2 regions of the Streptomyces sp. NPDC041940 genome follow, and region 1 is predicted to be linked to the other one. Evidence: riboswitches for the same ligand, from Rfam matches in the RefSeq annotation. Region 1 holds a riboswitch; the other holds the start of a gene.

Region 1 (10,020 bases):
AACGCGGCGAAGAACAGCACACCGAAGATCATCATGAGCACGAACGTGGTGTAGTCGTACCCCAGTCCGGGCACGGCGGCGTCCTTCGCGGTGCGTCCGTAGCTCAGCGAGAACGTGGTCATCAGGTAGAAGAGCACGTAGGTCGCCAGCATGATGAAGGTGCCCAGGACCAGCTGCTTCCCGTGGCCGCGCACCACGGTGACGAGCGGCAGCCGCCGCACCCCGCCGGACTCGCGGGTCTTGGCGAAGACCGCCGACTCGACGAGCCGGGAGCGCACCCACAGGCCGATCGCAACCATCACGGCGGAGAACAGGAACGGGATGCGCCAGCCCCAGCTGACGAAGGCGTCCGAGGGCTGCGAGGGGTCGGCGCCCGCCGCGGACGGCAGCAGCGCGCCGATGACCAGGAACAGGCCGTTGCCGATGATGAAGCCGAGCGGGGCGCCCAGCTGCGGGAAGGTGCCGTACAGGGCGCGCTTGCCGCTGGGGGCGTTTTCGGTCGCCACCAGGGCGGCGCCGCTCCACTCGCCGCCGAGCGCGAACCCCTGCGCGAGCCGCATCAGCACGAGCAGCGCGGTGGCCACCCAGCCGGCCTGGGCGTAGGTGGGCAGGACGCCGATGAGGAACGTGGCGATGCCCATGGTCAGGAGCGAGACGACGAGCGTCTTCTTGCGGCCGAGCCGGTCACCGAGGTGCCCGAAGACGACGGCGCCGATCGGGCGGGCCACCATCGCGGCGCCGAAGACCGCGAAGGACGACAGCAGCGCGGTCGTCGGGTCGCTGCTCGGGAAGAAGAGCTGGGGGAAGACGAGTACCGCGGCGGTCGCGTAGATGTAGAAGTCGTAGAACTCGATCGTCGTGCCCATGAGGCTGGCGACGAGGACGCGGGACCGCGGGTTGACGGGCGTCGGGGCAGTGGCTGGGGCGGGCATCGATCGGTCCTTCACGCATGAAACATGGACCCTGCAACGATGTCAGCCATCTCGTTTTTCGGTATCGACTTCCCGCATGGTGAGACGCCTGTGGGTACGGCGCTCAGCACTCGATGATGTTCACCGCCAGCCCGCCCCGGGCCGTCTCCTTGTACTTCACCGACATGTCGGCGCCGGTGTCCTTCATCGTCTTGATGACCTTGTCGAGGGAGACCTTGTGGGAGCCGTCGCCGCGCATGGCCATGCGGGCGGCGGTGACGGCCTTGACCGCGGCCATGCCGTTGCGTTCGATGCACGGGATCTGGACCAGCCCGCCGACCGGGTCGCAGGTGAGGCCGAGGTTGTGCTCCATGCCGATCTCGGCGGCGTTCTCGACCTGCTCCGGTGAGCCGCCGAGGACCTCGGCCAGGGCGCCCGCGGCCATCGAGCAGGCGGAGCCGACCTCGCCCTGGCAGCCGACCTCGGCGCCGGAGATGGAGGCGTTCTCCTTGAACAGCATGCCGATCGCGCCCGCGGCGAGCAGGAAGCGGACCACGCCCTCCTCGTCGGCGCCGGGCACGAAGTTGACGTAGTAGTGCAGGACCGCGGGGATGATGCCGGCCGCGCCGTTGGTGGGGGCGGTGACGACCCGGCCGCCTGCCGCGTTCTCCTCGTTGACCGCCATCGCGTAGAGGGTGATCCACTCCATGGAGAGGGCCAGCGGGTCGCCCTCGGAGCGGAGCTTGCGCGCGGTGTTCGCGGCGCGGCGGCGCACCTTGAGGCCGCCCGGCAGGATGCCCTCGCGGGACATGCCGCGCGCGACGCAGGCCTCCATCACCCGCCAGATCTCCAGCAGGCCGGCCCGGATCTCCTCCTCGGTGCGCCAGGCGCGCTCGTTCTCCAGCATCAGCGCCGAGATGGACAGGCCCGTCTCCTGGGCCAGGCGCAGCAGCTCGTCGCCCGTGCGGAACGGGTACTTCAGGGCGGTGTCGTCGAGCTTGATGCGGTCCGCGCCGACGGCCTCCTCGTCGACGACGAAGCCGCCGCCGACCGAGTAGTAGGTCTTCGTCAGCAGCTCCGCGCCCGAGGCGTCGTACGCCCACAGGGTCATGCCGTTCGCGTGGTACGGGAGGGCCTTGCGGCGGTGCAGGACCATGTCGTCGTCGAAGGAGAACGCGATCTCGTGCTCGCCCAGCAGATTCAGCCGGCCGTCGGTCTTGATCGCCTCGACCCGGTCGTCGGCCTTCTCCACGTCGACCGTGCGGGGCGAGTCGCCCTCCAGGCCGAGCAGGACCGCCTTGGGCGTGCCGTGGCCGTGGCCGGTGGCGCCGAGCGAGCCGTACAGCTCGGCACGGACGGAGCCGACCGACTCCAGCAGCTCTTCGTTGCGCAGCCGCCGGGCGAACAGGCCGGCCGCGCGCATCGGGCCGACCGTGTGGGAGCTGGACGGGCCGATGCCGATCGAGAACAGGTCGAAGACCGAGATGGCCACGGGAACTCCTGACTACGGGGGTGGTGCAGTGGGGCCGGGCGCCGCGACCGCTTGTGGCGGGCACGGCGCCCTGAAAGGTTTCTTCGTTACTTGTGAGGTGTTGCTTGTGCAGGTGTTGCTGTGCAGGCGTTACTTGTGCAGGCGTTACTTGTTCAGGCCCGGGTACAGCGGGTGCTTGTCGGCCAGGGCCTTCACCCGGGCCTTCAGGGCGTCCGCTTCGTAGGACGGCTTCAGCGTCTCGGCGATGACGTCCGCGACCTCCGCGAAGTCCTCGGCCGTGAAGCCCCGGGTCGCCAGGGCCGGCGTGCCGATCCGCAGACCGGACGTCACCATCGGCGGGCGCGGGTCGTTCGGGATCGCGTTGCGGTTGACCGTGATGCCCACCTCGTGGAGGCGGTCCTCGGCCTGCTGTCCGTCCAGCTCCGAGTGGCGCAGGTCGACCAGGACCAGGTGCACGTCCGTGCCGCCGGACAGGACGTCCACGCCCACGGCCCGGACGTCGTCCTTCACCAGACGCTCGGCCAGGATGCGGGCACCCTCCAGCGTACGGCGCTGGCGCTCCTTGAAGTCCTCGGAGGCCGCGACCTTGAACGAGACCGCCTTGGCCGCGATCACATGCTCCAGCGGACCGCCCTGCTGACCGGGGAAGACAGCGGAGTTGATCTTCTTGGCCAGCTCGGCCGTGGAGAGGATCACACCGCCGCGCGGGCCGCCCAGCGTCTTGTGGGTGGTCGTGGTCACCACGTGCGCGTGCGGCACGGGGTTCGGGTGCAGGCCCGCCGCCACCAGCCCGGCGAAGTGCGCCATGTCGACCATCAGGTACGCGCCGACCTCGTCCGCGATCCGGCGGAACTCGGCGAAGTCCAGCTGCCGCGGGTAGGCGGACCAGCCTGCGACGATCAGCTTCGGCCGGGACTCCTTCGCCAGCCGCTCGACCTCGGCCATGTCGACCCGGCCGTCGTCGCCGACGTGGTAGGCGACGACGTCGTAGAGCTTGCCGGAGAAGTTGATCTTCATGCCGTGGGTCAGGTGCCCGCCGTGCGCGAGATTCAGACCCATGATGGTGTCGCCCGGCTTGAGCAGCGCGAACATCGCGGCGGCGTTGGCCTGGGCACCGGAGTGCGGCTGGACGTTGGCGTGCTCGGCGCCGAACAGCTCCTTGACCCGGTCGATCGCGATCTGCTCGACCACGTCGACGTGTTCGCAGCCGCCGTAGTAGCGGCGGCCAGGGTAGCCCTCGGCGTACTTGTTGGTGAGGACCGAGCCCTGCGCCTCCATGACCGCGACCGGGGCGAAGTTCTCCGAGGCGATCATCTCGAGCGTGGACTGCTGCCGGTGCAGCTCGGCGTCGACCGCGGCGGCGACGGCCGGGTCGAACTCGTGCAGGGATGTGTTCAGGACGGACATACGGCTATGACTCCTCAGCCGGCGGAGAAGGCGGTGTACTCGTCGGCGGAGAGCAGGTCGCCCGGCTCGTCCGTGACGCGCACCTTGAACAGCCAGCCGCCCTCGAAGGGGGCCGAGTTCACCAGGGACGGGTCGTTCACGACGTCCTCGTTGACCTCGGTGACCTCACCGGAGACCGGGGAGTAGAGGTCGGACACGGACTTGGTCGACTCCAGCTCGCCGCAGGTCTCGCCCGCGGACACGGCGTCACCGACCTCGGGGAGCTGGACGAAGACGACGTCGCCGAGCGCGTTCGCGGCGTGCTCCGTGATGCCGATCGTCGAGATGCCGTCCTCGGCGCCCGACAGCCACTCGTGTTCCTTGCTGTACCGCAGCTCTATGGGGTTGCTCATGGCCTGGATTCTCCTGTACGCGCGGGAGTGCTGATGAATGCTGACGAAGGAAACCGCTGGTGAGCGGGGGTGAGACGCCCGGGACCGCTGTGGCGGCCCGCGGCCGGTGTCCGCTTCCGGCGCTTGGCCGGTCTCTACTTCTGGCGCTTGTAGAACGGCAGCGCCACGACCTCGTACGGCTCGTGACTGCCCCGGATGTCGACGGCCACACCGGGTGTGCCGGGCGCCGCGTGCGCGGGGTCGACGTACGCCATCGCGATCGGCTTGCCGAGCGTGGGGGAGGGGGCGCCGGAGGTGACCTCGCCGATCACCTCGCCGCCGGTGACGACCGGGTACCCGGCGCGCGGGACCCTACGGCCCTCGGCGACGAGTCCGACCAGGACGCGGGGCGGGTTCTGCTCGGCGCGTGCGGCGGCCTCGGTCAGGGCCTCGCGGCCGACGAAGTCGCCCTCCTTCTCGAACTTCACCACCCGGCCGAGCCCGGCGTCGAAGGGCGTCAGGGAGGTGCTCAGCTCGTGCCCGTACAGCGGCATGCCCGCCTCCAGGCGCAGCGTGTCGCGGCAGGACAGCCCGCACGGGACCAGGCCGGCGCCCTCGCCCGCCTTGGTCAGGGCCTGCCACAGCTCGACGGCGTGCTCCGGCTTCACGAACAGCTCGAAGCCGTCCTCGCCGGTGTACCCGGTGCGGGCGATGAGGGCCGGGACGCCCGCGACCGTGCCGGGCAGACCGGCGTAGTACTTCAGGCCGTCGAGGTCGGCGTCGGTCAGGGACTTCAGGATCCCCGGGGACTCCGGGCCCTGTACGGCGAGCAGCGCGTAGGCGTCCCGGTCGTCGCGCACCTCGGCGTCGAAGCCGGCGGAACGTTCCACCAGCGCGTCCAGGACCACCTGGGCGTTGGAGGCGTTGGCGACGACCATGTACTCCTGCTCGGCCAGCCGGTAGACGATCAGGTCGTCGAGGATGCCGCCGTCGGCCTGGCAGATCATGGTGTAGCGGGCGCGGCCGGGCTTGACCCCGCCGATGTTGCCGACCAGCGCGTGGTCGAGGAGGGCGGCGGCCTCCGGCCCCGTGACGGTGATCTCGCCCATGTGGGAGAGGTCGAACAGCCCGGCCTTCGTACGCACGGCGTTGTGCTCGTCGCGCTCGGAGCCGTAGCGCAGGGGCATGTCCCAGCCGGCGAAGTCGGTCATCGTCGCGCCGAGCGCACGATGCAGGGCATCGAGCGCGGTGTGGCGGAGTTCTCCTGTACTGCTACTGCTCATCGGTCGTTGTCTCCCAGGCATGACGGCGAGGTCGTTCCTCCCCATCTGTCATCGGAACCTGAGAGGTTCGCCATGACCGCGCGGGTCAACGGCTTGCACCTTGGGTGGGGCCACGCGGCTTCCCGGACTCCGGAGAAGGCTGCGGCCCGCTTTTCAGATGTGCCTCGCCCGCGCGGTAACGGGGCCTGAGAGATTCAAGGGAGGGACTTGCTCCTTCGGCGCCCCAGCGTCGGACGGTGCTGGGGACTCTCCCGCGCGGATTCAAACGGCCGGTATGCAGTTGGCGGGCACATCATTGCACGCATTGTCGCGGGGTGGCAGGGGGACCACCCTGTAGCAGGGATGTTGCAGGAAGAGGACTAAATCCAGAGACATCGGGCATTACCTTCTCTTTACACTCGGCGGGCATGGGACTCCGTACCTGGCCCCAGGGGAGGACGATCACGGTGAACAGGACCACCGCGTACGCCACGACGTCGGGCATCGCGCTGCCCGAGCAGCCGACCGCTCCGGCGCGTGCGGCCTGCGGCCCGCAGCCGGTGCCGGTCGTCCGCGATCTGCGCGAGCGCGCCGGCCGCGGTCCGCACGCGCTGCTGTTCGGCCCCCGCGACATCGTCGTGGTCACGGGCCTGCCCGGCAGCGGCAAGTCCACGCTGATGCGGCGCACCGTGCCGGGCCGGCGCATCGACTCCCAGGACACCCGCGACCACTGGGCCCGCCGTATGCCGCGTGCCCTGCCGTACGCGGTCTACCGTCCGCTCGTCCGCCTCGCCCACTACGCCGGGCTGCGCCGCGCCCTGCGCGGGGGCGAGGCCGTCGTCGTGCACGACTGCGGCACACAGGCCTGGGTCCGCCGCTGGCTGGCCCGCGAGGCCCGCCGCCGGGGCGGCACGCTCCACCTGCTGATGCTCGACGTCACCCCCGAGCAGGCCCTGGCCGGCCAGCGCGACCGAGGCCGCGGCGTCTCGCGGTACGCGTTCCTGCGCCACCGCGCGGCCACCACCCGGCTGCTCCGCGAGGTCGAACGGGGCGAACTGCCCACCGGCTGCGGCTCAGCGATCCTCGCCGACCGCGACGCGGCGAACACCCTGCACCGCATCGGCTTCGTCGGCTGACCACCCAGACCGGCGGGCGGGTGCTTCTGGGCCCGGCTGTCCCCGGCCTGTGAGCCGGTGTTCATGGGGCGGTCGGGCGTGGCCCGTGAGCCGTGTTCGTGGGGCAGGGGCTCCCGGCCCGGGAGGGGTGTCCGCGGTTCGTGGTTCACGGGGTGGCCGTCCGTCGTTCCCGAGCCGCTAGCCTTTGAGCCACAGCAGTGGTTTCAGGCAGGCGGTAGGCAGATGGACTTCCCGGCGGACTTCTCCGCGGACTTCCCGGCGCAGACGCAGACCCACCCGCACGGCGGATGGCCCGGCAACGAGCTGGAGGAGGTGCTCTCGGCCTCCCTCGGCGCCGGCCCCTCGGCCGGCGGGCGGATCGTCGAGGTGCTCGGCCGGAGTTTCGTGTGGATCCCGCTGCCCAGCGGCGGCGGCCCGCAGAGCGGCCCCCTCGACCTCCCCGGCATCGAGATCGACGGCCAGGCGTACGTGCCGGTGTTCAGCTCCGAGGAGCAGTTCCGCCAGGTCGTCGGCTCGCACATGTCGTACACCATCGCGCCGGCCGTGGAGTTCGCCCGCGGTCTGCCCCCGCACGCGGGGATGGCCATCAACCCGGGCGGCGTCGTCGGCATCCCGCTCCCGCCGCCGGCCGTGGCCGAGCTGTGCCGGGCCGGCCGGACCCCGCTGGACGGCCCCGCGAGCGGCGGCCGGGTCCGCCTCTTCGAGCCCGACTGGCAGGACGACCCGGTGGACTTCCTCGCCGCCGCCTCCGCCGAGTTCGAGGCGATCGGCGTCGTCGTCACCGCCCGTCGCTGCCTCGCCGCGATCGAGACCGCCGACCCGGTGATGTTCGTCGGCGTCGAACTCTCCCAGTGGGAAGGCGACCTGCGCGCCCTCCCGCTGGACGCCCTCACCCGCGCCGTCACCGCCGCCCCGGCCCCCTGGCCGGTCAACCTGGTGCTTCTGGACGTGGCGGAGGACCCGGTCGGCGAGTGGATGCGAAACAGGGTCCGGCCCTTCTATCAGCGGTAGGGCAACGCACTGAGGGGCGCGGGCTGTGACACCATGCGGCTCCGCCGCGTGGGCGCGACAAGCCACAGACGGACCCGCACCCGCCGGACGAGGGCAAGTCCCTAGTCGGTGGGCGGGCTTAAGCTAGGTCACGGTCGAGGCGTTGTACGAAGGGGCGGTAAAGGTGAGCGCGAGCGGCACGGCCGCGGCCGGACAGGTCGAGCACATGCTGCGCCAGGTCACGCCCGGGCGTTATGACGCCTATGAGGCCCTCCTGCGCGCGCTCGCGACCCCGCACAGCGGCCAGATCTGGATGCTGCTGTGGCACGGCCAGGCCGGATCCCCCGACGCCCAGTACGGAAACATGGAGGTCGAGGGCCACGGCTACGCCCCCTGTGTGACCTCCGCGCAGGAGCTCTCGGCCAGCGGCTGGAACCGCAGTTACGAGGTCGTCGACGGCATCGACGTGGCCCGCGCCCTCTACCCCGACCGCTACGGCCTCTGGCTCAACCCGCACGCCCCCGGCGGCGGCGTCGGCATCCCCTGGCTCGACCTGCGCCGCATCGCCACGGGCCTGGACCGCCAGCCCGCCGGACCCCTGCGGCTGTCCGAACCGGCCATCGAGATCCCGCAGTTCTACGCCCTGCTCGCGCAGAACGCCCACCGCACCCCGGCCGTCCGCTCGCTGCGCCGCGCCTGGGTCCAACCCGCGCTCGGGGCGCCGTACCTCGCCATCGGACTCGACGTCTACGACACCTCGCCGCCGGCCGTGGACGCGGTGCGCGCGATGATGCAGCAGTCCCTCGGCGCGGTACCGGACGGACTGCCCGTGTCGACCGTCGCGATGTCCGACGAGCACGACCCGGTCGCCATGTGGCTGCGCTCCGGCGCACGCCCCTTCTACGACCGTGAGGCCCACGCCACCGCCCCCGTCCAGGCCCCCGCCTCGGGCTACGGGTACCCCCCTGCCCAGGGCAGGTACTGACCCGCACCGGATCTCGCGAAGCCGTTCCGGAACGCGACAGCCGCTCAACTCTCCGCGCGTAGATAAGGGTGAAAAGGGCATCGCTGTCCTAATATGCCCCTGTCGCAGCGTGTCCGACCCCTGCTACCCGTTGTCCGGATAACGGAACCCCGCAGACAGCATCACGTTTACGCATCCTTTCATCGCCAAGTCTGGCAACAGATCGCCAAAGCGTTGAAGACTCCCGGCAAGACACGGGCCGGGTCGGTCTCGTGTACGAGACAAACAAACCGCTACAGCGGCAGCCAGGGGCTCGGCGATCGCCGGGTCGAGAGGGGTCAATCGCACCGTGACCGCACCGATCGAGACCACCGGGGCGGAAGCCGGAGCACAGCCCGAGGCCGTGCTCGCCGGGGTCAAGAAGAGCCAGATCGAGGGGCGCTCGCTCACCCAGATCGCCTGGATGCGCTTCAAGCGGGACAAGGTGGCGATGGCGGGAGGCGTCGTCGTCATCCTGCTCGTCCTGATGGCGATCCTCTCCAAGCCGATCCAGTGGATCTTCAACCTCGATCCCGACAAGTTCAACCAGGACCTCATCGACCCCGCGCTGCTCGCACCCAAGGGCGGCTGGGGAGGCATGAGTTGGGACCACCCGCTCGGCGTGGACCCCCAGTACGGCCGGGACATGCTCGCCCGCATCATCGACGGCTCCTGGGTCTCCCTGCTGGTCGCGGGCGGCGCCACGCTGCTGTCCGTGTGCATCGGCACCGTGCTCGGTGTCGTCGCCGGCTACTACGGCGGCTGGATCGACAGCGTCATCAGCCGGATGATGGACACCTTCCTCGCGTTCCCGCTGCTGCTGTTCGCCATCTCCATCTCGGCAGCGGTGCAGGACGGCTTCTTCGGTCTCGACGGCCTGTCCCTGCGCATCTGCGTGCTGATCTTCGTGATCGGCTTCTTCAGCTGGCCGTACATCGGACGCATCGTGCGGGCGCAGACCATGACCCTGCGCAAGCGGGAGTTCATCGAGGCGGCCACCAGCCTCGGAGCACGCGGTCCGTACGTCCTGTTCCGGGAACTGCTCCCCAACCTCGTCGCGCCGATCATCGTCTACTCGACGCTGATCATCCCGACGAACATCCTCTTCGAGGCCGCGCTGAGCTTCCTCGGTGTCGGCATCGCTCCGCCGCAGGCCTCCTGGGGCGGCATGCTCAGCAACGCTGTGGATCTCTACACGGCTGATCCGCAGTACATGTTCGTGCCCGGACTGGCGATCTTCATCACCGTCCTGGCCTTCAACCTGCTGGGTGACGGGCTGCGTGACGCCCTCGACCCTCGCAGCAAGTGATCCATCGAATGAGGGGGCTTCCTCAGGTGAAGACGAGAAGGGTGACCGCCGGCGTTGCGTCGGTCCTGGCACTGTCGCTGGGTGCTGCCGCGTGCGGCGGCGGAGGCGACGACAACGACGGGGGAGGCAGCGGCAAGAA
Region 2 (10,020 bases), on a different contig from region 1:
CGCGACCGCGTCGTACGAGGCCCGGGTCTTCGGGGTGCACTCGGCGTTGCCCATGGCGCAGGCCCGGCGGCTCGCGCCCAACGCCGCGTATCTCGTGCCGCGCTTCGGGTTCTACCGGGCGATCAGCGAGCGGGTGATGGAGTTGCTGGGTGCGCTGTCGCCGTTGGTCGAGCCGCTGAGCCTGGACGAGGCGTTCGTGGACCTGGAGGCCGGAGGGGCGGCGTGGGACGAGCGGTCGGCGCAGTCGGCCGGGGCGAAGCTGCGTGCGGACATCCGGGCCGTCACGGGGCTCACGGGGTCGGTGGGGCTGGCCGCGTCCAAGATGCTCGCGAAGATCGCCTCGGAGCAGGCCAAGCCCGACGGGCTGGTGCTGATCGAGCCGGGGACGGAGCGGGCGATGCTGGGGCCGATGTCGGTGCGGACCCTGCCGGGGGTCGGGCCGGCGACGGGCGACCATCTGCGGCGGGCCGGGATCACCACGGTCGAGGAGATCGCCGAGGCGGGTGAGGACGAGCTGGTCCGGCTGCTGGGGAAGGCGCACGGACACGGGCTCTACGCCATGGCCCTGGCGCGGGACGACCGGCCCGTGGTGGCGGAGCGGGAAGCGAAGTCGGTGTCGGTCGAGGACACCTACGACGTGGACATCCACGACCGGCTGCGGGTCGGGCTGGAGGTGCAGCGGCTCGCCGACCGCTGCGTGCGGCGGCTGCGCGGGGCCGGGCTGTCCGGGCGGACCATCGTGCTGAAGGTGCGGCGGTACGACTTCTCGACACGCACCCGGTCGGAGACGCTGCGTGGGCCGACGGACGACCCCGGGGTGATCCGTGAAGCGGCGGCCAGACTGCTGGACTCCGTCGACACCACGGGCGGCGTGCGGCTGCTCGGGGTGGGCGTCAGCGGGCTCGCGGACTACACCCAGGAAGACCTGTTCGCGCAGGCGGCCGGGGAGCGGGCGGTCGCGGAGGGCCCGGTCGAGGAGCACACCGCGGCGCCGGTCGAGGAGCAGCCCGCGCCGGCCGAGCGGCGGTGGCCCGCCGGGCACGACGTGCGGCATGCCGGGTTCGGGCACGGATGGGTGCAGGGCAGCGGCCTGGGGCGGGTGACCGTACGGTTCGAGACGCCCGGCTCGGTGCCAGGGCGGGTGCGGACCTTCCGGGTCGACGATCCGGAGTTGGAGCCGGCGGATCCGTTGCCGTTGGTGTTACGAGAGCCTGAGGGGGGTCATGGGCCGGATGGTGAATCCGGGGGCGTGGGGCTGCGCTCCGCGGCCCCTTAGGCGTTCGCCGGGGGCTTCAGGCCGTCTCGTCCTTGCCTGCCAGTTTGCCGAACTCGTGGTCCTGGAGCGGGGGAGGGGCGGCGACGTCGAGGCCGTAGTGGTGGTAGAGCTGGAGTTCCTGCTCCGGGGAGAGGTGGCGGCCCACGCCGAAGTCGGGGGCGTCCTTGATCAGGGCGCGGTCGAAGGGCACGTGGAGGGCGCCGTCGATCAGCTCGCTGGGCTCGAGGGGGACGAAGGCGTCCCTGCTGAACAGGCCGGTCCGTATGGCCGCCCACTCCGGGACGCCGGTGGCGTCGTCGAGATAGACCTCGTCGATCGTGCCGATCCTGGTCCCGTTGCGGTCGAACGCCTTGCGGCCGATCAGGTTGCGCGGATCGATATCGGTTCGCACGGGCCCTCCACATGGTCGCAACTCATCCGTACCACTACAAAACGGCACAATCGAGGAGGCGGCCACTCGAAGGTTCGTGCGTTGACCGCGCTGGTAGGCTGACAACGGCTGCTGACCCTGTGCGGGAGAGTCCTCCAGACACCATCGGAGGCGCCGAAGGAGCAAATCCTCCCCGGAATCTCTCAGGCCCACGTACCGCACGGACGAGGTCACTCTGGAAAGCAGGGCGGATGTCACGGCTTCCGCCCTCACCGACGGTGAAAGCCGGAGGCCTTCGGGCGATCCGGTGAAGCTCTCAGGTTGACATGACAGAGGGGGAGGCCGTCCGGGTACCCGTGCCGTGGTGCCCCTCGAAGGTCGTGTCAGACCAGGAGGCCTCCGCATATGACCGCCCACCGCATTCCGCTCTCCGAGCTCGAAGAGGCAGTTCCCTTCGAGCAGCGCCATATCGGCCCCGACCACGAGGCGTGCGCCAAGATGCTCGCGCACGTCGGCTACGGCTCGCTGGACGAGCTGACGGCCGCCGCGGTCCCGGCCGTGATCAAGAGCGCCGAGGCACTGGACCTGCCGGGCGCCCGCAGCGAGGCCGAGGTGATCGCCGAGCTGCGCTCCCTCGCCGACCGCAACCAGGTCCTCGGCTCCATGATCGGGCTCGGCTACTACGGCACGTTCACGCCGCCGGTCGTCATGCGCAACGTCATGGAGAACCCGTCCTGGTACACGGCCTACACGCCGTACCAGCCGGAGATCTCGCAGGGCCGGCTCGAGGCGCTGCTCAACTTCCAGACCATGGTCGCCGACCTGACCGGACTGCCGACCTCCGGCGCCTCCCTGCTCGACGAGGGCACCGCGGCGGCCGAGGCCATGGCGCTGTCGCGGCGGCTGGGCAAGAACAAGAAGGGCCTGTTCCTGGTCGACGCGGACGCGCTGCCGCAGACCATCGCCGTGATCGAGACCCGGGCCGAGCCGACCGGTGTCGAGGTCGTCGTCGCCGATCTCAGTGACGGCATCCCCGCCGGGATCGCCGAGCGCGAGATCAACGGCGTGCTGATCCAGTACCCGGGCGCCTCCGGAGCCGTGCGGGACATCAAGCGGGTCATCGACCAGGCGCACGCGCTCGGGGCGCTCGTCACCGTCGCCGCCGATCTGCTCGCGCTGACCCTGCTGAAGTCGCCCGGTGAGCTCGGCGCGGACATCGCGGTCGGGACGACACAGCGGTTCGGTGTGCCGATGGGCTTCGGCGGACCGCACGCCGGTTACATGGCCGTCGGGGAGAAGATGGCGCGCAGCCTGCCCGGGCGGCTCGTCGGCGTGTCCGTGGACGCCGACGGGAACAAGGCCTACCGGCTGGCGCTGCAGACGCGTGAGCAGCACATCCGGCGTGAGAAGGCCACCAGCAACATCTGCACCGCCCAGGTGCTGCTCGCCGTCATGGCCGGCATGTACGCCGTCTACCACGGGCCCGAGGGTCTGAAGAGCATCGCGCGGCGCACCCACCGGTACGCCACGGTCCTCGCCGCCGGGCTCGCGAACGGCGGTGTCGAGGTCGTGCACGGGGCCTACTTCGACACTCTGACCGCGCGTGTCGAGGGCCGGGCCGCCGAGGTCGTGGCCACCGCCGCCGAACGGAACGGGGTCAACCTGCGTCTCGTCGACGCCGACCACGTCTCGATCTCCTGCGACGAGACCACGACGCGGGCCCAGCTGCGTGCCGTATGGGCCGCGTTCGGGGTCGAAGGCGTCGTCGAGGCGCTGGACGCCGCCACGGAGGACGGGCTTCCGGGTGCCCTGCTGCGGTCCGACGAGTACATGACCCACCCGGTCTTCCACCAGTACCGCTCCGAGACCGCCATGCTGCGCTACCTGCGCCGGCTGGCCGACCGTGACTACGCGCTCGACCGCGGCATGATCCCGCTGGGCTCCTGCACCATGAAGCTCAACGCGACCACGGAGATGGAGCCGGTCACCTGGCCCGAGTTCGGGCAGCTGCACCCCTTCGCCCCCGCCGCCCAGGCCGAGGGCTACCTCACGCTCATCCACGAGCTGGAGGAACGTCTCGCGGAGGTCACCGGGTACGACAAGGTGTCCCTCCAGCCGAACGCCGGGTCGCAGGGCGAGCTGGCCGGTCTGCTCGCCGTACGCGGGTACCACCGGGCCAACGGGGACGAGCAGCGCACCGTGTGCCTGATCCCGTCGTCCGCGCACGGCACCAACGCCGCGAGCGCGGTGATGGCGGGCATGAAGGTCGTCGTCGTCAAGACCGCCGAGGACGGCGAGATCGACGTCGAGGACCTGCGGGCGAAGATCGAGCAGCACCGTGACGAGCTGGCCGTGCTGATGATCACGTACCCGTCCACGCACGGTGTGTTCGAGGAGCACGTCTCCGAGATCTGCGCCCAGGTGCACGAGGCGGGCGGGCAGGTCTACGTCGACGGGGCCAACCTCAACGCGCTCGTGGGGCTCGCCAAGCCGGGGCACTTCGGCGGGGACGTCTCGCATCTGAACCTGCACAAGACCTTCTGCATCCCGCACGGTGGCGGCGGGCCCGGCGTCGGTCCGGTGGCGGTGCGTGAGCACCTCGCGCCGTATCTGCCGAACCATCCGCTGCAGCCCGAGGCGGGCCCGGAGACCGGGGTCGGCCCCATCTCCGCGGCGCCGTGGGGCTCGGCCGGCATCCTGCCGATCTCGTGGGCGTACGTCCGGCTGATGGGCGGCGAGGGGCTGAAGCGGGCCACGCAGGTGGCCGTGCTCAGCGCCAACTACATCGCCAAGCGGCTGGAGCCGCACTACCCGGTGCTCTACACCGGCCCGGGCGGGCTCGTCGCGCACGAGTGCATCATCGACCTGCGGCCGCTGACCAAGGCGACCGGCGTGAGCGTCGACGACGTCGCCAAGCGGCTCATCGACTACGGCTTCCACGCGCCGACGATGTCGTTCCCGGTGGCCGGGACGCTGATGATCGAGCCGACCGAGTCGGAGGACCTGGCCGAGCTGGACCGGTTCTGCGAGGCGATGATCGCCATCCGCGCGGAGATCGAGAAGGTCGGCTCCGGCGAGTGGCCCGCGGACGACAACCCGCTGCGGGGTGCCCCGCACACCGCCGGCGCGCTCGCCGGGGCGTGGGAGCACGCCTACAGCCGTGAGGAGGCCGTCTTCCCGGCCGGAGTCGCGGCCTCCGACAAGTACTGGCCGCCGGTGCGCCGCATCGACCAGGCCTTCGGCGACCGGAACCTGGTGTGCTCCTGCCCGCCGCTGGACGCGTACGAGGACTGACCGACCGGTTGGAAGGAGGGGCTCCGCGGTGCGGGGCCCCTCCGTCATGCGACGGCGAGTGACACCTCGGTCGACTTGATCAGGGCGACGACGGGGGTTCCGGCCGACAGACGGAGATCGTCCGCGGCGTCCTTGGTGATCGCCGCCGTCAGTTCGCCGCCCTCGACGGTGATCCGGACGGAGGCCATCGCGTCGCCGGCCGTGATGCCCGTGACCGTGCCGGGGAGCCGGTTGCGGATGGACAGGCCCTCGACGGGGGCGGTGGCCAGTGCGACCTCTGTCGACTTCACCAGGGCGCGCACGGCGGTGCCCGGTGTGAGACCGAGGTCGTCGGCTGCCTCGCGGGTGATGGCGGCGGTGAGGTCCTGGCCGCCGGTGAGGCGAACCCTGACCGTCGCCATGGCCTCGCCCGGCGTGACGGCGGTGACGGTACCGGGGAGCTGGTTGCGGATGCTCAGGCTCATGGATGCACGGTAGCCCGTTCAGTCCCTTATGTCGGGTATGCGTTGCTCTGTAGGGCGTTGGGCGGCGAGATCAGCCGACGTGCACCCGGGGACGCCGCTTCCGGTCGCGTTCCGCCTCGCGCAGGACCTCGCGGGTCACCGGGGCGACCTCGCCCTGGCCGAACAGGAAGAAGCGCAGGAGATTGGTGAAGGGTCCGCCCTCGGTCCACTCGAAGTAGATGTGCGGGGTGCAGCCGGTCAGGTCGCGGGCGTGCAGGAGCAGGGCGGCCAGTGCGTTGGGGACGGAGGAGGACTCCAGGGTCAGAACGCGGTAGCGGCCGTGGAGCACCTCGCCGCGTACGGTCAGGCTCGCCTCGAACTCCGACGGGTCGGTGACCGTCACCTCGACGAAGACGAAGTCCTCCTGCCCGGGCACGTCGTTGTCCTGCCGGATCTGCTCGATCTTGTCCCGGTACTCCGCGATGTCGCGCCGGTCGGGCTCGTTGGCGATGAACCGCATCCGGCGGCTGGCCATGTCCCGGACGAAGCGCTCCGCCATGGCGTCCAGCGACACGCTGGTCACGCGCAGTTCGAACGCCCGGGCCAGCCGCGACAGCAGCGAGACCAGGATGATCCCGGCGATGAAACAGGCACCGATCTTCACGCCGTCCGGGCGCTCGATGACGTTGAGCACGGTCGTGTAGAGGAACACCGCGGAGATGACCGCGAAGCCGATGGTCCAGTTCCGCTGCCGGGCCTTGCGGGCGGCGATGGTCACCGCGATCGCGGCGGAGCTGATGAGGACCAGCACGCCGGTGGCGTAGGCGCCGCCCTGCGCGTTGACGTCGGCGTCGAAGATCCAGGTGACCAGGAAGGCGATCAGGGTGAAGACGATGACCATCGGGCGCACGGCGCGGGCCCAGTGCGGGGCCATGCCGTAGCGGGGGAGGTAGCGCGGCATCAGGTTGAGCAGGCCGGCCATCGCGGAGGCGCCGGCGAACCACAGGATGGCGATCGTCGAGACGTCGTAGACGGTGCCGAAGGCGTTGCCCAGGTAGTCGTGGGCCAGATAGGCCAGTGCGCGTCCGTTGGCCTGGCCGCCCGCCTCGAACTCCTTCTCGGGGATGAGGAGGGTGGTGATGAAGCTGGTGGTGATGAGGAAGACGCTCATGATGAGAGCGGCCGTGGTGAGCAGCTTCTTGGTGTCCCGGATGCGGCCCTTCGGGTTCTCCTCCGTGTCGCCGTCGTCGCCCTTGACGTGCGGCATCACGGCGACCCCGGTCTCGAATCCGGACAGGCCGAGCGCCAGCTTCGGGAAGACCAGCAGGGCGACGCCGATCATGACGAATATGTTGCTGTGCTGGGTGGTGAGGGCGCTGGACCAGTCGGTGACCACGTGCCCGGCGGTGGCCACGTGGTAGAGGCCGACGACCACCACGACCGCGTTCAGCGCGAGGTAGGCGCCCACCAGGGCGACCGCGACGCCGATGGCCTCCAGGAAGCCCTTGAGGAACACCGCGCCGAGCAGCGCGACCAGGATCAGGGTGATCAGCAGCTGCTTGTCGTGCAGCGCGCTGTTCAGGTGCGGGTTCTCCACCAGGTGGGTGGAGGCGTCGGCGGCCGACAGGGTGATGGTGATCAGGAAGTCGGTGGCGGCGAAGCCGAGCAGGGTGAGGACGAACAGCTTGCCCTGCCAGAAGGAGAGCAGCCGCTCCAGCATCGCGATCGAGCCCTCGCCGTGCGGGCTCTCCTCGGCCACTCGGCGGTAGACCGGCAGGGCGCCCGCCAGCGTGACGATCACCAGCACGATCGTCGCTATCGGGGAGAGCAGTCCGGCGGCGAGGGCCGCGATGCCGGGCTGGTAGCCGAGCGTGGAGAAGTAGTCGACGCCGGTCAGGCACATCACCCGCCACCAGGGCTGGCCCTTGTGCGGGGGCTCCGGTTCGGCGTGGGGTCCGGTGTGGCCGCCGCCCTTGCCCATGTCGGACAGGCCCTCCAGCATCCAGGCGCGCAGGCGACTGGGCGGGGTGGGCTCCGTACGGCTCGGTGGCAGGTGCTCAGTGGTGGCCATCGAAGGTGCTCCCGGGAGGCGGCGCAGGGTGTTTCCGGCCATCACTGGACGGCCCGATCAGCGTAAGCGGAGCGTGATGTCGTGGCCCGAGGATGAGAGGGGAGAGCGCGTCAAGCTTCCGTTAAGACTCGGGGCCGGGTGGCTGCGGTCGGGATGCCGGGGTGTGAAACGCGAGCTGAGGGCGGGTGGGGCGGCGGCCGGGCGGCCCGTCCGTGCGTCCGTGCGGTGTCCGCGGCCGGCCCGGGTCTGAACACCCTGTGTGATCGCGGGCCGGGTCGGCTCCGTAAGGTTCGTTCAGTATTCCGAATGTTTCGCGCGCACTCACACTCTTGCATCGGGGTGAGATTGACCGTGCGCTAGGGGTTGTCACCCTTTGGCGGCTGTCTCTAGGGTGCGGCAACGACGCATCTTTCTGGAGTTCATCCGAAACTTTCGAGGAGCATGATGGGCGACCCGGCACTGTCCCGCCGCGGCTTTCTGGCGGCCTCCTCCGCCGCCGGTCTGGGGATGACGGCACTGACCGCATGCGGCGGGGACTCGGACGGAGGGTCGTCGGGGACGACCACGATCGAGTGGTGGAACATCTCCACCACCGAGCCGACCAAGGGTGTCTGGGCTGCGCTCGCCCGCAAGTTCGAGGCGCAGAACCCCAAGGTCAAGATAAAGATCGTCCAGCTGGAGAACGACGGCTACAAGTCGAAGATGACGGCCCTGACCTCCTCCGGGAAGCTGCCCGACATCTTCCACACCTGGGGCGGCGGAGTACTGAAGCAGCAGGTCGACGCCGGACTCGTCGAGGACCTCACGGACAGCACCAAGTCCTGGGGCGACGCCCTGCTCCCGGTCGCGAGGGAGCCGTACCTGCTCGACGACAAGGTCTACGGCATCCCGTTCGACATCGGCATGATCGGCTTCTGGTACAACAAGGCGCTCTTCGAGAAGGCCGGCATCAGCGCGCCCCCGACCACATGGACCGGCTTCCTCGACGCCGTACGGAAGCTGAAGTCCGCCAAGGTCACGCCCCTCGCCCTGGCCGGCAAGGAGAAGTGGCCCGGCATGTACTACTGGGCCTACCTCGCGATGCGCACCGCCGGCGCCGACGCGCTGCAGAAGGCCTACGACGACAAGGACTTCACCGGCGCCCCCTTCGTCGAGGCGGGAGAGCACCTCGACGAACTCGTCGGCCTCCAGCCGTTCCAGAAGGGCTATCTCGGCGCCGCCTACTCCTCGCCCACCGGCCAGGCCGCCACCGTCGGCAACGGCAAGGCCGCCATGGAGCTCATGGGGCAGTGGGCCCCCGTGGTGCAGGCCGACGCGGGCAAGGGGCTCGGCAAGGACCTCGGCTTCTTCCCGTTCCCCGCGGTCGAGGGCGGCAAGGGCGCGCTCACCGAGGTGTTCGGCGGAGGCGGCGGGCACGCCCTGCGCCGGGGCGCCCCGCAGGCGGCCGTCGACTTCCTGAAGTTCTTCGCGTCCGAGGCCTCAGACCTGGAACTGGTCAAGAAGACCGGTGTCCTCCCCGTGGTCCCGGCGGCCGAGAGCGCCATCGCCGACCCCAACATCAAGGCCGTACAGGAGCAGTTGAAGAAGGCCACCGGCTTCCAGCTCTACCTAGACCAGGCCTACGCGCCCGCTGTCGGCCAGGAGGTCAACGACAGCGTCGCCGCCCTCATCGCCGGTTCCAAGTCCCCCGGGCAGGTCGCCCAGTCGATCACCAGGACCGCGAAGGAAGAGCAGTAGCCGGCGATGACCTCCACGTTCCTGCCGGGCGAACGGACCGGCCCCGACGTCGGCCTGCCGCCCCCGGCCGCGGACCGGGCCCGCAGCCGGGCCCGGCGACGCGCGCTGAACTGGCTGACCGCGACCGGCTTCCAGCTGCCCGCCCTGGTGCTGTTCATGGGGCTCGTGCTGCTGCCGATGCTGTTCGCCCTGTACGCCGCGTTCTTCCGCTGGGGCGGCTTCGGCATGCCCTCCGACTACGTCGGCGGCGAGAACTTCACCCGGCTCTTCCAGGACGAGGTCTTCCTGGGCGACCTGTGGCGCTGTCTGGTCCTCGTGGTGCTGTCGCTCGCCCTGCAACTGCCGTTCGCGCTCGCCATGGCCGTCCTGCTCAACCAGCGGATGCGCGGCCGGGCGGTGTACCGGATGCTGTTCTTCGCCCCGTACGTCCTGTCCGAGGCGATCACCGGTGTGCTGTTCGGCATGATCTTCGCCCCGGACGACGGCTTCGCCGACCAACTCCTCGGCAGGATCGGGCTGGAGGGGATCGGCGGGGAGTGGTTCGCCGACCCGTCCATGGTCATGGCGACCCTGTTCCTGGTCATGACCTGGAAGTACTTCGGCTTCCACATGATGCTGTACCTGGCCGGACTCCAGGCCGTTCCCAGGGAGCTGACCGAGGCGGCGCTCATCGACGGGGCCGGTCCCTGGCAGCGCTTCCGCAACGTGACGCTGCCGCTGCTCGCGCCCACCCTGCGCATCAGCGTCTTCCTGTCGGTCATCGGGTCCATCCAGCTCTTCGACCTGGTGTGGGTGACCACCGCGGGCGGTCCCGACCATCACTCCGAGA

Evidence for each region. A riboswitch is a leader RNA that binds a small molecule or an ion and turns the genes downstream of it on or off. The one in region 1 is predicted to bind glycine.
Region 2: it holds a riboswitch for glycine, as region 1 does, so the genes downstream of both, gcvP (aminomethyl-transferring glycine dehydrogenase) here and gcvT (glycine cleavage system aminomethyltransferase GcvT) in region 1, are expected to answer to the same signal.

The regions. Positions count from the first base shown of each region.
Region 1 covers NZ_JBVJBP010000032.1:1,780-11,799, reverse strand. The annotation lists gene ACZ6I3_RS36615 (MFS transporter) at 1-932, opposite strand, end outside; gene ACZ6I3_RS36610 (L-serine ammonia-lyase) at 1,036-2,403, opposite strand; gene glyA (serine hydroxymethyltransferase) at 2,548-3,810, opposite strand; gene gcvH (glycine cleavage system protein GcvH) at 3,825-4,202, opposite strand; gene gcvT (glycine cleavage system aminomethyltransferase GcvT) at 4,337-5,464, opposite strand; glycine riboswitch at 5,500-5,626, opposite strand; glycine riboswitch at 5,628-5,728, opposite strand; gene ACZ6I3_RS36590 (AAA family ATPase) at 5,911-6,579, shown strand; gene ACZ6I3_RS36585 (enhanced serine sensitivity protein SseB) at 6,802-7,590, shown strand; gene ACZ6I3_RS36580 (enhanced serine sensitivity protein SseB C-terminal domain-containing protein) at 7,754-8,554, shown strand; gene ACZ6I3_RS36575 (ABC transporter permease) at 8,883-9,881, shown strand; gene ACZ6I3_RS36570 (ABC transporter substrate-binding protein) at 9,890-10,020, shown strand, end outside.
Region 2 covers NZ_JBVJBP010000003.1:12,130-22,149, forward strand. The annotation lists gene ACZ6I3_RS07305 (DNA polymerase IV) at 1-1,276, shown strand, start outside; gene ACZ6I3_RS07310 (PRC-barrel domain-containing protein) at 1,293-1,667, opposite strand; glycine riboswitch at 1,780-1,875, shown strand; gene gcvP (aminomethyl-transferring glycine dehydrogenase) at 2,052-4,940, shown strand; gene ACZ6I3_RS07320 (TOBE domain-containing protein) at 4,985-5,404, opposite strand; gene ACZ6I3_RS07325 (APC family permease) at 5,475-7,454, opposite strand; gene ACZ6I3_RS07330 (extracellular solute-binding protein) at 7,899-9,191, shown strand; gene ACZ6I3_RS07335 (carbohydrate ABC transporter permease) at 9,198-10,020, shown strand, end outside.